One region of the Pseudarthrobacter sp. AB1 genome, then DNA from elsewhere that is predicted to be linked to it. Evidence: predicted binding sites of a transcription regulator. Region 1 holds the regulator's gene; the other holds the start of a gene.
What was found. The regulator LexA, encoded in region 1, represses DNA repair genes until DNA is damaged. The targets are predictions, from matches to a motif close to TCGAACANNTGTTCGA.

Region 1 (8,095 bases):
GAGGACACCATCGTGGCCACCCGGCAGTTCGCCAGGCGCCAGCTCACGTGGTTCCGTGCCGATCCCCGCATCAGCTGGCTGGACTGGCGGGCGCCGGACCTTGCGGCCCAGGCCGTGGCTCTCAGCCGGTAATCTAGGACCATGGACGCAACCCCCGTAGAGACCACAGAGCCCGCCTTCCGCACCCTGGGCGGACTCCGCTTCTCCAAGGGACACGGAACAGGCAACGACTTTGTGCTGATCGCTGACCCCGACGGCGTCCATACCATCGACGCGGGCCAGGTGGCGGCCCTCTGCGACCGTCACCACGGAATCGGCGGCGACGGCCTGATCCGGGCCGTCCCCTCCCGGTACCTCTCCGAAGGCCGCGAACTCCTGCTCAGCAGCCCCGAGGCGGAGTGGTTCATGGACTACCGCAACGGCGACGGGTCCCTGTCGGAAATGTGCGGCAACGGAGTCCGTGTTTTTGTACACTTTCTGCGTGCCGAGGGACTGGTAGACCTGCCCGACGGCGGCGTACTCACCATCGGGACACGCGGCGGCGTCAAGACCGTGGTCCGGACAGGCGACAGCTATGCGGTGGACATGGGGCCGTGGGAATTCATTTTCCCCGGCGACGCGACCGCCAAAGCCATGGATTCGCTGGTCACCGCGGACGGCCTGGAAGTGCCCCGCCCGGCCCTGTCCGTCAGCATGGGCAACCCGCATACCGTGGTGGCGCTTGCTGAACTGTCCGAACTGGAATCCACCAGGCTTTACACGGCTCCGCAGGTCGATCCGGTGCCCGCCAATGGAACCAACGTTGAATTCGTCGTGCCTGCTGAACCCCTGGTCCACAACGGGACCGGCACGGTCACCATGCGCGTCCATGAGCGGGGCGTTGGAGAAACCCAGTCCTGCGGCACAGGTGCGTGCGCGGCCGCAGTGGCCATCCGGCACTGGGCAGGGGCGGAAGCACCGGACTCCTGGCAGGTCAACGTGCCGGGCGGCGTCGTGGGAGTCAAATTCTTCGCCGGGGCCGGCGGGCGCGAGCACGTCGAGCTCAGCGGACCCGCCGTCATTGTGGCTACTGGGACGCTTTCCTGACCCGAAGGATCCGGAAGGACTTGGACGTGGACTCCCGGCTGACGGTGAACGATGCATCCAGTTCCGTCGAGAGCCAGCGCTGAAGAGAATCCGAGCCCAGGTTCTTTTGGACCACCAGCCACGCGGAGCCGCCCGGCGCCAGCCGGGGCAGCCACATCTTCAGGAGGCTGTGGAGTTCATCCTTGCCGATCCGGATGGGTGGGTTGGACCAGATCGTGTCGAAGCGCAGCTCCGGGTCCACGGCGTCAGGAGTGCTGGCCAGCACGTTGCCCAGGCTCAGCAGGGCCGCATTCTCGGTGGTCAGCGTGATGCAGCGTTCATTGACATCCACCGCGTACACCGTGGCATGCGGCGCGCGCAATGCGAGCGTCAGTGCAATGGGCCCCCAGCCGCAGCCGATGTCAAGGAGGTTGCCTGTGGGGTCCGGGGCCGGGACATCGGCCAGGAGCACCGCCGTCCCTTTGTCAATACCGTCGGGACTGAAGATGCCGCCGGACGTCTGCAATGTGCGCGTCTCGCCGGCCAGTTCCACTGTGAGCGGTTTGCGGGCGAACGGCCCGGCGGGCGATGCGCTGAAATAGTGTGCGGACTCCATAACTGGCCAGATTAGTTGGCCGGGGTGGACAATGCGAAACCGCGGCCACCGCTTCTGCTAATCTTGAACCCATGTTCTTGATCTTCGAGTAGCCGGCACGGCCGGTGTACCTCCCGGACGCCGCCTGTCCCGAAGCCGTGCCCCGCAGCGATGCAGGTATTAACCTTCCGCAAGTGCGCCACATAACAGCTCTTCGTAGCTGTTATGCCGCCGGGCAATACTCGAGTGATCTGCCGTTGCCGGTCCCTTGCAGTTTGCCCGCGCTTTCCACCACTCCACGCATCTCCCGGATGCGACGACTCCCTGCACGCCACGGTCCGGACCGGCGCGCGCAGCAGACCAGGAGGCCCGGATGACTGCAAGCCGTCAGCCCAGCGCGAATACTTCACCACAGACCAACGATCCGCACTATTCTGAAAATGCCGAATCTTCAAAGGAGACCATGACCAGCCAGCCCAACACCGGTTCCGATCCAGCAGCCCAGGACATGAGTCCCGAGGAGATCCAAGCTGTCATCGACCGGATTCTCGCCAAGGACGTACCGGCCAGGAACCTCACCGCCGCAGACGGTGACAAAGCCGTGTTCGGCAGGGCTCAGGCGATTTCCCGCTTGGACGACGAACACACCAGCTACGACGGCGACCAGCAGGACCGGGAGGAACGCCGGGCACTACGGCGCGTGGCCGGTCTGTCCACCGAACTCGAAGATGTCACCGAAGTCGAATACCGGCAGCTGAGGCTCGAACGTGTGGTCCTGGCCGGGCTATGGTCCGAAGGCACCTTGGCGGACGCGGAAAATTCCCTGCGTGAACTTGCCGCCCTTGCTGAAACAGCAGGCTCGGAGGTCCTGGACGGTATGGTGCAGCGCCGTGCCAAACCGGACCCGGGCACGTTCCTCGGTTCCGGAAAGGCCCTTGAGCTCAAGGAAATCGTGATGGCCACCGGGGCTGACACGGTTGTGGTGGATGCCGAGTTGGCGCCGTCCCAGCGCCGAAGCCTTGAGGACATCGTCAAGGTCAAGGTCATTGACCGCACGGCGCTGATCCTTGACATCTTCGCCCAGCACGCGAAGAGCCGTGAGGGCAAGGCCCAGGTGGAGTTGGCGCAGCTCGAGTACCTCCTGCCACGCCTGCGCGGCTGGGGTGAATCGATGTCCCGCCAGGCCGGTGGCCAGGTGGGCGGCGCCGGCGCCGGCATGGGTTCGCGCGGACCCGGTGAGACGAAAATCGAACTGGACCGTCGCCGGATACGGACGCGCATGGCCAAACTGCGGCGCGAGATTGCGGCGATGAAGCCGGCACGGGAAACCAAGCGGGCCAACCGCCGTCGTAATTCAGTCCCTTCCGTTGCGATTGCCGGATACACGAACGCCGGGAAGTCTTCGCTGCTGAACAGGCTGACCGATGCCGGTGTGCTGGTGGAGAACGCACTGTTCGCCACCCTGGATCCCACCGTGCGAAAGGCCGAAACCTCCGATGGCCTCGGCTACACCCTGGCGGACACCGTGGGTTTTGTGCGTTTACTGCCCACACAGTTGGTGGAGGCCTTCCGTTCCACGCTGGAGGAAGTGGCTGACGCGGATCTGATCCTGCACGTGGTGGACGTGTCCCATCCGGACCCGGAGGGCCAGATTGCTGCAGTCCGCAAGGTCTTCAGCGAAGTGGATGCCCGCAAGGTGCCGGAGATCATAGTCCTGAACAAGGCCGACGCCGCTGATCCGTTTGTGGTGGAGCGCCTTAAGCAGCGCGAGCCGCGCCACGTGGTGGTATCGGCCCGCACCGGCCAGGGGATCGCCGAATTGCTGCAGGCCATCAGTGACGGGATTCCCCGGCCCGGCGTGAAGCTGGAGCTCCTTATTCCCTACGACCGCGGTGACCTGATCAGCAAACTGCACGAGACCGACGCCGAGATCCTGAGCCTGGAACACGGCGAACACGGTACCCGTGCTTTGGTGATGGTGCGGGAAGGCCTTGCGGCTGAACTGGAATCCTTCATCAACCATGACTGAGGTTGTGGCAGGGGAAGTCAAAGGTACGGCCGGCGAGCAGTTCGTGATCGAACTGCTCGACCGCGCCGTAACCGGCATGGGCGGTCAAAGCCGCAGCGGCCAGCACGAGATGGCAAGGCAGGTGGCCAGAGCCATCGAAAGCGGCGACCACCTCCTGGTGCAGGCCGGAACGGGGACCGGAAAGTCGCTGGCCTACCTGATTCCGCTTATTGCGCACTCGCTCGTGAGCAACAAGCCCACGCTCGTGTCCACAGCCACGCTTGCGCTGCAGACCCAGATTGTGGGGCGCGACCTTCCCCGGCTGCTGAAGACCATCACGCCCGCCCTCGATCGCCCCGTCAAGGTGGCCCTTGTCAAGGGCCGCTCCAACTATGTGTGCCAGCATAAGCTCGTAGGCGGGTTCCCTTCTGAGGAACCCGCCGAGGGCCAGCTGTTCTCCCTCGGCGAGGACACCAGCGTCCCGCATTTCGCCGCCGCCTTGGGCGGGCCGTCGTCCCAGCTGGGGAAGGAAGTGGTGCGCCTGCGGGAGTGGGCGGAAAAGACCACCACGGGCGACCGTGATGAACTGCTTCCCGGGGTAACGGACCGGGCCTGGCGGCAGGTGTCTGTGACGTCCATGGAATGCCTGGGCGCCCAAAAATGCCCCATGGCGGCCGAATGCTTCAGTGAACTGGCACGCCACGACGCCGCCGAGGCTGACGTGGTGGTCACTAACCATGCCATGCTCGCGGTCAGTGCCTTTGAAGGCCTCGCAGTGCTCCCCGAGTACGACGTTGTGGTGGTGGACGAAGCCCACGAACTGCAGGACCGCGTCACCGGTGCCGTGTCGGGGCAACTCTCCGTGGCAATGGTCCACGCTGCCGCGTCGGGCGCGCGCAAACACACGGCCATCACGGTGGATGCCCTCAACGCAGCTGCCGCCAACCTGGAACTCGCCCTGGCCGGGGTGCCCAACGGGCTGCTGCCCAACGGCCTCAACGACGAACAGCTGGACTGCGTGGACCAGCTGCGTGAGGCGTGCCGGGCTGCACTCTCTGATTCCAAGGGCGACGGCAGCCAAACGGCCGACGGCGGGCGGCAGCTCGCGCGCTCACGCCTGATGCTGATCCTCGAACTGTGTGAACGGCTCATTGTGGCCCGTGAGAACCGTGAAGTGGTGTGGTTTTCCCGCGCAAGTTCCTTCGACCCGCAACAGGGCTATGCCCAGCCCGACGAGTCTGCGCCGGCCCTGGTCAACATCGCGCCGCTCAGCGTAGCCGGAAAGCTCCGCGAAGGGCTGTTCGCCGGCCACACCGTGGTGCTGACCTCGGCCACGCTTGCCATCGGCTCAGCCTTTGAACCGGCCGCCGGCGGCCTGGGGCTCGTGGGGGAGGGCGCGCCGAGCTGGACCGGGATCGACGTCGGATCGCCGTTTGATTATCCCAAGCAGGGGATCCTCTACGTCGCAGGGCACCTGCCCAAGCCGGGCCGCGGGGCGTCGCCGGAGGCACTCGATGAACTTGAAGCGCTGATCCGGGCGTCCGGCGGCGGAGCCCTGTGTCTCTTTTCATCGCGCCGGGCCGCAGAGGAGGCCGCGGAGGCGATGCGTCCCAGGCTCGGCCTCAGCATTCTCTGCCAGGGCGACTCCACCATGACTGCCCTCGTGAAGCAGTTCGCGGACGAGCCCGATACCTGCCTCTTCGGAACCATGTCCCTCTGGCAGGGTGTGGATGTTCCGGGCGGATCATGCCGGCTCGTGGTGATCGACCGCATTCCGTTCCCGCGGCCGGACGATCCGCTGATGACAGCACGGTCCCGCGCCGTTGCGCAGGCCGGCGGAAACGGCTTTATGGCGGTTTCGGCCACCCATGCGGCTATCCGCCTGGCCCAGGGCGCGGGCCGCCTGATCCGTTCCACCGGAGATAAAGGCGTGGTGGCCGTGCTTGATTCCCGGCTTGCCACCGAGCGCTACGCCGGATTCCTCCGCGCCGCGCTGCCGCCGTTCTGGCCCACCACGGACCGCAAGACAGCGTTTGCTGCCCTGGAAAGGCTGGCCGGGAAGGGCGCCTGACTGAACCTGGACACTGTGTGGTCCTGCAAAGTCAGGCCCCGTCCCGTAGCTTGCCCTCGTCCTGGCCGAGGGGGCGTGGAGGCCCGCTTCGGGACCTAGAGCGAGCGCAGGACCGAGACGACCTTGCCCATGATTGTGGCGTGATCGCCCAGGATGGGTTCGTATTGCGTGTTCTGCGGCAACAGCCACGTGTGTCCATCGCGCTGGCGGAACGTCTTCACGGTGGCTTCGTCGTCCAGCAGGGCCGCGACGATATCGCCGTTGGCGGCGTCGGCCTGGCGGCGGACCACTACCCAGTCGCCGTCGCAGATGGCAGCGTCCACCATGGAGTCGCCGGCCACGCGCAGCATAAAAAGTTCACCCTGGCCCACGAGCTGCCGCGGCAGTGGCATCACGTCTTCCACCACCTGGTCGGCAAGGATGGGCCCGCCAGCCGCGATCCGGCCCACCAGCGGCACCATGGCGGTGTCCATGGCGGAGGGAAGTTCGGTGACCGTTCCGCCGACGCCGTGCAGGACCGAGGGCTTGGTAGTCCCCTTGGACTTAGTGGACCCGCCATCCAGCGTCAACGGCATGAGGACCTCCATGGCACGCGGACGTTTGGGGTCCCGGCGCAGGTATCCCAGCTTTTCCAGCTGCGACAGCTGGTGGGTCACGCTGGACAAACTCGCCAGGCCCACGGTGTCGCCGATTTCACGCATCGACGGCGGATAGCCGTGGTCATTCACCGAGCGCTGGATGGTTTCAAGGATCTTTTTCTGGCGGGCGGTGAGCCCCTTGGGGGTCCGTTGGGGCTGGCGGCGCGGTGTCGCCTTGCCCCCGGCGGCTGGTGCTGCCATGTTCGCCAATGCCTTTCGGTTGCCCGGATCCGCTCCGGCCGCTGGTGCCTGGAACGCCCCGGGGCTGGTGTCGGAGTTGATTGTCAGACCCTGCTGATCAACTACAGAGGTGGTTGTTCTTTGATCCAAACGTAGGCCAGCCACAGGGCTTTTTCAAACATTTGTTCTAGCGAGTCTCGACAATATTCGTTGATAAGTGCTAAAAATGAAGAAGCAAAGTTCGAACATGTGTTCTACTCGTTGCTTGCGGATTCGAATACTCGAATTTATGGACGGCCCAGGCCGGCACCGGCAAGTGGACGCGGAGGACGCGCCGGGCAGCACAGTATGGTCCAGGAGGGCTCATTTCATGTCAGCTATATCTGCTTCGCAGGACTCGCGTCCGCAGTTCGTTTCCGTGCAGGACCTCACCGCGCGGCAGTGGTCCGGGCCCCTGCCGGCTTCGGGTGCGACGCCCAGGCAGCGCAGGGAATCTTTGCCGCCGCTGCGCCTGACCCGCAGGGGACGGATTGTCCTCATTGGCATCCCGCTGGTGATCCTGGCCGCAATCCTGCTTTCGCTGGCAGGTTTCCTCAACGCACCGGCGAAGGCTTCCGACTCTGCCGCCGACCTGTCCTTGACGCCAACTGTGTCGGTTACGGTCCAGGCCGGGCAGTCCCTCTGGGCCATCGCCAGTACCGTTGCGCCCGAGCGTGATCCCCGTGATGTCATCGCGGATATTGCTCAGTTGAACAATCTTTCCGCCGGCGGCGTTGTCCCCGGACAGCAGCTCTTCGTCCCCACGAAGTAGGGAGGCTCCAGGCTCTGGAACGTGCCGCCGCAGGCCGTCACATTTTCCGGCCGTCTGCTTCGGACCTAAACTGTTCAGGTGAATGACCAGCTAGAGCGTCTGAACAGACTTCCCCTCCGGACCAACCTCCGCGGGCTAACCCCGTATGGTGCCCCGCAGTTGGATGTACCTATCCTGCTGAACGTCAACGAAAACACCCATGGGGTCCCGGCGGACGTCCGGGCCGCGATCAGTGTGGCCGTGACGGAGGCCGCGGCAGGACTCAACCGCTACCCGGACCGTGAGTTCACCGAACTCCGGGAAGCGCTGGCCGAATACCTCGGCCACGGTCTTGATGCCACCAATATTTGGGCAGCCAACGGATCCAATGAGGTCCTCCAGCAGATTCTCCAGGCGTTCGGCGGACCCGGGCGCACGGCCCTGGGATTCCCGCCCACGTATTCCATGTACCCGCTCCTGGCCAGCGGCACCGACACCGGGTACATTATTGGGCAGCGCGCCGATGACTACGGGCTCAGTGCCGAATCGGCTGCCTTGCAGGTCAAAGAGCTTCAGCCCAACATCGTTTTCCTGTGCTCACCGAACAACCCCACCGGCACTGGCCTGGGCCTGGATGTTGTGGAGGCCGTGTACGCGGCCGGCGAGGCCAGCCAGACCATTGTGATCGTTGACGAGGCCTACCACGAGTTCGCCCACGATGGAACGCGCAGCGCCCTGACCCTGCTGC
Region 2 (8,095 bases), on a different contig from region 1:
TTCGACCTTGCCTCGGTCCTGGACACCGGCCGGCCGTAGGCGCCCGGTTCACAGAAGGCACCCAAGCCGCCGCCCGCCGTCGTACGCTCCTGCCCGATTGCCTCCCCGAGGACACGGGAAAGCCCGGCATGTCTTGGGGACGCGCCGGGCTCTCCAGTATGCAACTGGGCAGGAACGCCAGCTCGCCGAGGATCCTTACTTCAGGCCGAGCTGCTTGGTGGGGACGTTGAACGTCTCCTTGGCCGTTAGGGCGGAGATGGCCGAGATGCTGCAGATGACGGCGGTGAAGATGCTGATCTGGACCCAGCCGCCGGGCTTGATGCCGCCCATCGCAGCCACAATGGCCGGGGCGAAACCTGCCATCAGGAAACCCAGCTGCGTGCCGATCGCCAGGCCGGAGAAACGGACCTTGGTGCTGAACATCTCAGCGTAGAAGGACGGCCAGACCGCGTTGGAGGCCGCGTAACCGAAGGAGAAGAATCCTATGGCTGCGAGGAACATCAGCGGGATGCTGCCGGACTCCAGGCTGAGCAGGAACACCGGCGTCAGGATGGCGCTGGCCACGGCTCCGTAGATGAAGACCGGCTTGCGGCCGATCCGGTCCGCGAGCTTGCCGAACAGTGGCTGGGTTCCCAAGGCGACCAGGTTTGCGCCGACCACCAGCCAGAGCGTGGTGGTCCCGTCAACGCCGGCGACGGTTTTGGCGTAGCTGATGGCGAGCGTGCCGAATACGGTGGAGACGGCGGCGATGAAGGCACAGCAAACCACGCGGAGCACGTCGCGCCAGTGGTCCTTGAGGAGGTCAGCGACAGGCAACTTGGAGATCTGGGCCGTCTTCTGGGCTTCCTCAAACGCCGGGGGCTCGTGCAGGGTGCGCCGGATAAAGAACGCAACCATCACAACAACGGCGCTGAGCCAGAACGGAACGCGCCAGCCGATGCCGTACTTGATCTCGTCCGGGAGGGCCAGGACGGGGATGAAGACGAGGGCGGCGAGGATTTGGCCGCCCTGGGTTCCGGTGAGGGTCCAGGAAGTGAAGAAGGAGCGGCGGTTGTCCGGCGCGTGTTCCAGCGTCATGGATGATGCGCCGGCCTGCTCGCCGGCGGCGGAGAGGCCTTGGCACAGCCGCGCCAGCACCAGCAGGGCCGGAGCCCACCAGCCCACGGTGTTGAAGTCGGGCAGGCAGCCGATCAGGAACGTCGAGGCGCCCATGAGCAGCAGCGTGAACATGAGAACCTTCCGCCGGCCTACCCGGTCACCGAAGTGGCTCAGGATGACTGCGCCCACGGGCCGAGCCACATAGGCGAAGCCGAACGTGGCGAAGGACATGATGGCCGCGTTGGCGCCGGCGTCCGGGAAGAACACCGTGGGAAAGATCAGGGCGGCGGCGGAACCGAAAATGAAGAAGTCGTAGTATTCGACGGCGCTGCCCAGGAAGCTGGCGAGGGCTGCCTTCTTTGGCGTCCCGGCCGGGGCAACAGTGCCCTGCCCGGCGGACGGAAGTGTCTGGCTCATGGAGTTCCTTATGTGTGACGACGGTGTCGCGGATGGATCTGGAGGGTCGCAGCCGCAGCGGCCTGGGTGGAGCTGGAGCGGTGCGGCTGGAGTCCGTTGAAAGACCCGAACCAGTAGCCACATGGTGGGAGCTACTTGTGCGATACAGCAATGATGGCTGTGAGCGCAGTCACTTGTCAAGAAAATAATCACCATCTAGAAATAGTTCCCACGATGTGGCAACATCGACGTATGAGTGTGAATCAAACCACAGTGCCCGATGACGTTGCCGCTGAGCCGAAGGCGCCCAAGGGCGACCGTACTGACATGGTGGGCAAGGCCCTGGGCCTCCTGGTCCTCTTGGGTGACGAGCCGCGCGGTGCCAGCGCCGCGGAGATCTCACGCCGCGCCGCTCTTCCCTTCAGCACCACGTACCGCCTGCTGGGATCCCTGACGCGGGACGGATTTGTGGACTACGAGCCGGACGGCCGCCGCTACCACCTGGGCCTGCGCATCTTCCAGCTGGGACAGCGGGTCTCCAATCATCACGGATTTGCCGGCACGGCACTGCCTGTCCTTCGCCGCGTGACCGAGCAGACCGGGGAGGCCACCATCCTCAGCGTCCGCGACGGCCACCATCATCTGACGGTCAACAAGGTGGACGGCCCGCAGACCTTCCGCGTCACCAGTGATCCCGGGCATCTTGGCGCCCTGCATGCGACGGCCGTGGGCAAAGCGCTGGTGGCTTTTGCCGAGGACGCGGAGCGTGAGGCGCTGCTTGAGGAACTTGATCTGGAACCCCTCACCGAGCACACCGTCACTGACCGGGGAGCCTTCCGTGCCGAAATCGAGAAGGTTCGCCGGCAGGGATATGCCGTGATGGACGAGGAGAACGAGAACGGCATGCGGGCCGTGGCGGTGCCGCTGCTCAACTCCCAGGGCCACGCCTTCGCCTCCCTGGCTACCGCCGTTCCTGTCTTCCGCCTCAGCATCGAAGCCTTGCTGGCCCACGTGCCCGTGCTGCAGGACGCCGCGGCGGAGCTGGCCGCGCGGTTGCCGCAGCGATAAACAACTCCAAAATGTTCGCATGCAGAACAAGCGTGCGAGAAGTGAACATGTGATGTATTGTAATCCCAGTCACCCGATCCGCCGCGGACGCCCCGAGCGCCGCCGCCCGCCGGGTGCCGTATCAAAGGAGCTGCACGGATGAGCAATCGAACTGAGTCCTACCTTGTGGGACTGGTCGGCGACGGTGTTATGCCGTCACTCACTCCCCCCATGCACGAACGCGAGGGCGATGTGCAGGGCCTGCGCTACCTCTACCGCCCCATCGACCTGCTGGAGCTCGGACTTTCCGGCGATGCCGTGGGGGATCTGCTCAAGAGCGCCCGCAGCCTGGGCTTTACCGGCCTGAACATCACCCATCCGTGCAAGCAGCTTGTGCTGGCGCACCTGGACGAGGTCTCACCGGATGCCCTCAGGCTCGGCGCCGTCAACACCGTGGTCATCGAGGACGGCCGCTTCATCGGCCACAACACCGACTTCTCCGGCTTCGCCGCCGCGCTTGCCTCCGGCCTTCCGGGCGCGCGGCTGGACCGCGTTGTCCAGCTGGGCGCGGGAGGTGCCGGGTCCGCCGTCGCCTACGCCCTGCTCACCGCCGGGGTAAAGGCGCTGGACCTGGTGGACGTGGACCCAGCCCGCTGCTCGGCACGCGCGGCGGAGCTGGCTGGCTTCTTCCCGGGCAGCACGGTCACAGCGCGCACGACGGCGGAGCTGCCGCAGCTGATGCCTTTGGCCGACGGCCTGGTGCACTGCACGCCCGTGGGCATGGCCGCCCACCCGGGCGCCCCGCTTGACCTGGACCTGTTGGAAATGCGGCACTGGGTGGCGGACATCGTCTACCGACCGATCGACACCGAGCTGGTCCGCGGCGCCCGCGCCAAGGGCTGCGAGGTCCTGGACGGTGGCCGCATGGCCGTAGGGCAGGCTGCGGATTCCTTCCGAATTTTCACCGGGTTGGAAGCTGACGCAGACCGCATGCGCAGCCATTTCCTGGAGCTCGTGGCCAAGGAAGAGGTGTCCGCCTGATGCGTACCGGAATAGCCACGGTCTGCCTCTCCGGCACCCTGAAGGAGAAGATGCAGGCCTGCGCCATCGCGGGCTTTGACGGCATTGAAATCTTCGAACAGGACCTGGTGACGACGCCGCTCACTCCTGAGAACGTCCGAAAGATGGCGGCCGACCTTGGCCTTACACTGGATCTCTACCAGCCGTTCCGCGACTTCGACAGCGTGTCCGGGGACCTCCTCACCGCCAACCTTCGGCGCGCCGAAGCCAAATTCAAACTCATGGCGCGGCTGGGCATGGACACCATCCTGGTCTGCTCCAACGTCGCCACCGCCAGCATCGACAGCGACGACCTCCGGGTTGAACAGCTCGGCCAACTTGCGGCGCTGGCCGGGGACCACGGCGTCAAGGTTGCCTACGAAGCCCTGGCCTGGGGCAAGTACGTCAAGGACTACGAGCACGCCCACAAGCTGGTGGAAGCGGTGGACCACCCGAACCTGGGCACCTGCCTGGATTCCTTCCATATCCTGTCCCGCAACTGGGACACCGCCCCCATCGAGGCTTTCAACCCGGGAAAGATCTTCTTCGTCCAGGTGGCGGACGCCCCCAAGCTCTCCATGGACGTCCTCTCCTGGAGCCGGCACTACCGGGTCTTCCCGGGCGAGGGACAGTTCGAGCTCGCCAAGTTCATGGGTCACGTGGTCCGGGCGGGGTACAGCGGCCCGGTGTCGCTGGAGATCTTCAACGACGTTTTCCGCCAGTCGGACGTGGAGCGCACCGCCGTGGACGCCATGCGCTCGCTCATCTGGCTGGAGGAACAGAGCGCGAAGTGGCTGGATGCTGACGGTGGCGCCGGCGGTGGTGCCGGTGGCACCGCTGCTGGTGGTCCTACGGGCCCCGGCCGCCGTCGTTATCCGATGGAACTGGCCACGCTCCCGCGGGTGGCCGAACCGGCAGGTTACAACTTCGCCGAGGTCAGGGCCGCGGACACCAAGGGCCTGGAAACCGTGCTGGGCCAGCTGGGTTTCAAGTTCAACGGCCGGCACCGCACCAAGGACGTGCAGCTCTGGAGCCTGGGCCGCGCCCGGGTGATCATCAACGAGGCCGCACCGGCAGACGGGCACGATTCAACGGCGGATGCATCGCCAGCCATCGCCGCCCTGGGGTTTGACGTTGCCTCCCCTGCGATTGCCGCCGCCCGCGCCCAACAGCTGAAGGCCCCCGCGGTCCCGCGCAAGAGCCAGGCCAACGAGGAGGTGTTCCAGGGCTTTGCCGCCCCGGACTCCACCGAGATCTTCCTGTGCCAGGGCACCTCGGACGGCACCGCAGCCTGGACCAGTGAATTCGGGGAAGGGCTGGAAAAGCCGTCCGCCGGAGCCACCGCCGTGATCGACCACGTCAACCTGGCACAGCCGTGGCAGCACTTCGACGAGGCCGTCCTCTTCTACACGAGCGCCCTGGCGCTGGAGCCCCAGCCGTTCGCGGAAGTTCCCAGCCCCACCGGCCTGGTCCGCTCGCAGGTCATGGCCACCGGGGACCGCGCCGTGCGGCTGGTGCTGAACCTGGCGCCGCTGAACCAGCAGCGCAAGACCTACCAGGAACACATCGCCTTCGCCGTGGATGACCTGGTGGCCACCGCCAGGGACTGCAAGGCCCGGGGCCTGGAATTCCTGCAGATCCCGGCCAATTACTACGAGGACCTGGACGCACGCTTCGGCCTGGCACCGGACTTCCTGGCCACACTCCAGGACCTGAACCTGCTGTACGACCGGGACGCGGACGGCGAATTCCTCCACTTCTATACCGCCACCGTGGGCAGTGTGTTCTTCGAAATGGTGGAACGCCGCGGCGCCTACGACGGCTACGGCGCCCCCAACGCCCCCGTGCGCCACGCCGTCCAATACGACCACTTGCAGCATCCCTAAGACAGCACCGCCCGCCGGCACCACCAACACCAACGCCAGCTACAAACAACGAGAGAAGAGGAGGCCGCCGTGGAGACACAGCAGGATCTCAGTGCCGAGATTAACGCCTTGGGCGATGCCTACGCGCGGGCGCTCAAGGACGGCGCCCCAGCCGAGACCCAGCCCCGGCTGGACTACGCGCCCTACCGCAGCAGCATCCTGCGGCACCCCACCAAAAGCCTGCACCACGCGGATCCGGAGACCATCGAGCTTTACTCACCGGCGTTCGGCCATCAGGACGTGCACGCGCTGGAAGCGGACCTGACCATCCAGCACAACGGCGAACCCCAGGGCGAGCGGATCATCGTGGCCGGCAAAGTCCTGGACGGCGACGGCCGCCCCGTGGCCGGGCAGCTCGTGGAAATCTGGCAGGCCAACGCGTCCGGCCGCTACATCCACAAGCGTGACCAGCACCCGGCACCGCTGGACCCCAACTTCACCGGCATCGGACGCTGCATCACCGGCCCGGATGGCTCCTACCGGTTCACCACCATCAAACCCGGCGCCTACCCGTGGAAGAACCACGTCAACGCCTGGCGCCCGGCCCATATCCACTTCTCGATGTTCGGCACCGAGTTCACCCAGCGCATCATCACGCAGATGTACTTCCCGGGCGACCAGCTCTTCCCGCTGGACCCCATCTACCAGACCATCGTGGACCAGGACGCCCGTGACCGGCTGGTGGCCACGTACGACCACAACCTGACAGAGCCCGAGTGGGCGCTGGGCTACAACTGGGACATCGTCCTGACCGGGCCAAAGCGGACCTGGACCGAAAACGAGGCGCTTGGCGCAGCAGGCGATGAGGAATAGGCACATGAGCAACCAGACCACGCAGCTTGTTCCCACCCCCGGGCAGACCGTCGGCCCGTTCTACGGCTACGCGCTGCCGTTCGAGAAAGACAATGAACTCCTGGCCCCCGGCTCGCCCGGGGCCATCCGCCTCCAGGGCACCGTGTACGACGGCGCCGGGGAGACCGTCCCGGACGCCATCCTGGAGATCTGGCAGCCCGACGCAGACGGCAAGGTTATGCAAAAGACCGGTTCGCTGGTCCGCGACGGCTACACCTTCACGGGCTGGGGCCGCGGCTCCGTAGGCTACTCCGGCGTGTTCACGTTCACCACGGTCAACCCCGGCCCCACCGTGCAGGTCCCCGGAAAACCAGCGGCCGCACCCTTCATCTCCGTGGCCATCTTTGCCCGCGGCCTGACGAACCGCCTGTTCACCCGGATCTACCTGCCGGAGAACGAGGAAGCCATCGCCCAGGATCCGCTGCTCAGCTCCCTGGACCCGGAACGGCGGAAGACCCTGATCGCCCGCCGCGACGCCGACGGCGGACTCACCTGGGACATCCGCCTGCAGGGCGAGGGCGAAACAGTCTTCCTGGACTTCCAGTGACTGAGACCCCCAGCATGGGAGGCGCCGTCCACTCCGGAACCGCCGCGGACGGCGACGTCGGCCTGCTCAGTCCTGTCTCGGCGTCGCCCCTGGTGACGGCGCTGACTGGTGACCGCGCCGTGCTGGCGGCGATCCTCGCCGTCGAATCCGGCTGGGCCGCGGTGCTGGAGAAGGCGGGCCTGGCGCCGGCCGGTTCCGCCGCCGTCGTGGCCTCCGCTGCCGAGGCCGGACGTTACGACGCAGCAGACATCGCGCTCCGCGCCCGGGGTGGTGGCAACCCCGTGATCCCGATCCTGGTCGACCTGCGCAAGCAGGTCACGGCGCTGGACGGCGCCCGCATCGGCGCCGTGAAGGCGGTTCACACCTCGCTGACCAGCCAGGACGTGCTGGACACGGCGCTGATGCTGCTCGCGCGCAACACCGTCGACGCGCTGCTGGCGGATCTGAAAGGCACGACGGCGGCGCTCGCTGCCTTGGCAGAGAAGCATGCGGACACGCTGTGCGTCGCCAGGAGCCTGACCCAGCACGCGCTGCCGTATACGTTCGGGCTGCGGTCGGCGCAGTGGTTCCATGGGCTGGCCACCGCAGGCCAGCAGCTGGGCGACGTGCACTTCCCGGTACAGTTCGGCGGCGCCGCCGGCACCCTCGCCGCCGGGACCGTGCTGACCGCCGGCTCGGCAACCAACCCGTTTGACCTGGCCGGCTCACTGGGCCGGCAACTTGGCCTTGCCGCGGCGCCTGCACCGTGGCACACCAACCGTCTGGCGATCACGTCCGTCGGACATGCCCTGGCCTCGGTGCTGGACGCGTGCGGCAAGATCGCCGCAGACGTCCTGTTCCTCAGCCGTCCCGAGGTGGCCGAACTCGCCGAACCGCGGGGCGCCGGCCGCGGCGTCTCCTCGGCCATGCCGCAGAAGCAGAACCCGGTGCTGTCGGTACTTATCCGCAGCGCCGCGCTCCAGGCGCCCCAGCTGGTGGCCCAGCTGCACCTGGCCGCCGCCAACTTCAACGACGAACGCCCCGACGCCGCCTGGCACTCGGAATGGCCGGCCCTGCGCCAGCTTCTCCGGCTGGCACTCGGGGCGGCCGGGCACCTCCGGGAGCTTGCCGAAGGCCTACAGGTTTTCCCGGACGCCATGCGCCGCAACCTGGACCTTGCCGGACCGCTGCT

Region 2: the regulator LexA is predicted to act here: its motif matches at 2,585-2,600, upstream of DAD99_RS09210 (shikimate dehydrogenase).

What each region holds. Positions count from the first base shown of each region.
Region 1 covers NZ_PZKO01000007.1:45,576-53,670, reverse strand. The annotation lists gene miaA (tRNA (adenosine(37)-N6)-dimethylallyltransferase MiaA) at 1-132, shown strand, start outside; gene dapF (diaminopimelate epimerase) at 142-1,086, shown strand; gene DAD99_RS01675 (class I SAM-dependent methyltransferase) at 1,067-1,681, opposite strand; gene hflX (GTPase HflX) at 2,124-3,689, shown strand; gene DAD99_RS01665 (ATP-dependent DNA helicase) at 3,682-5,739, shown strand; gene lexA (transcriptional repressor LexA) at 5,835-6,578, opposite strand; gene DAD99_RS01655 (LysM peptidoglycan-binding domain-containing protein) at 6,928-7,368, shown strand; gene DAD99_RS01650 (histidinol-phosphate transaminase) at 7,447-8,095, shown strand, end outside.
Region 2 covers NZ_PZKO01000032.1:117,456-125,550, forward strand. The annotation lists gene DAD99_RS09195 (ATP-dependent DNA ligase) at 1-39, shown strand, start outside; gene DAD99_RS09200 (MFS transporter) at 196-1,515, opposite strand; gene DAD99_RS09205 (IclR family transcriptional regulator) at 1,747-2,562, shown strand; gene DAD99_RS09210 (shikimate dehydrogenase) at 2,701-3,582, shown strand; gene DAD99_RS09215 (bifunctional sugar phosphate isomerase/epimerase/4-hydroxyphenylpyruvate dioxygenase family protein) at 3,582-5,486, shown strand; gene pcaH (protocatechuate 3,4-dioxygenase subunit beta) at 5,556-6,338, shown strand; gene pcaG (protocatechuate 3,4-dioxygenase subunit alpha) at 6,343-6,924, shown strand; gene DAD99_RS09230 (lyase family protein) at 6,939-8,095, shown strand, end outside.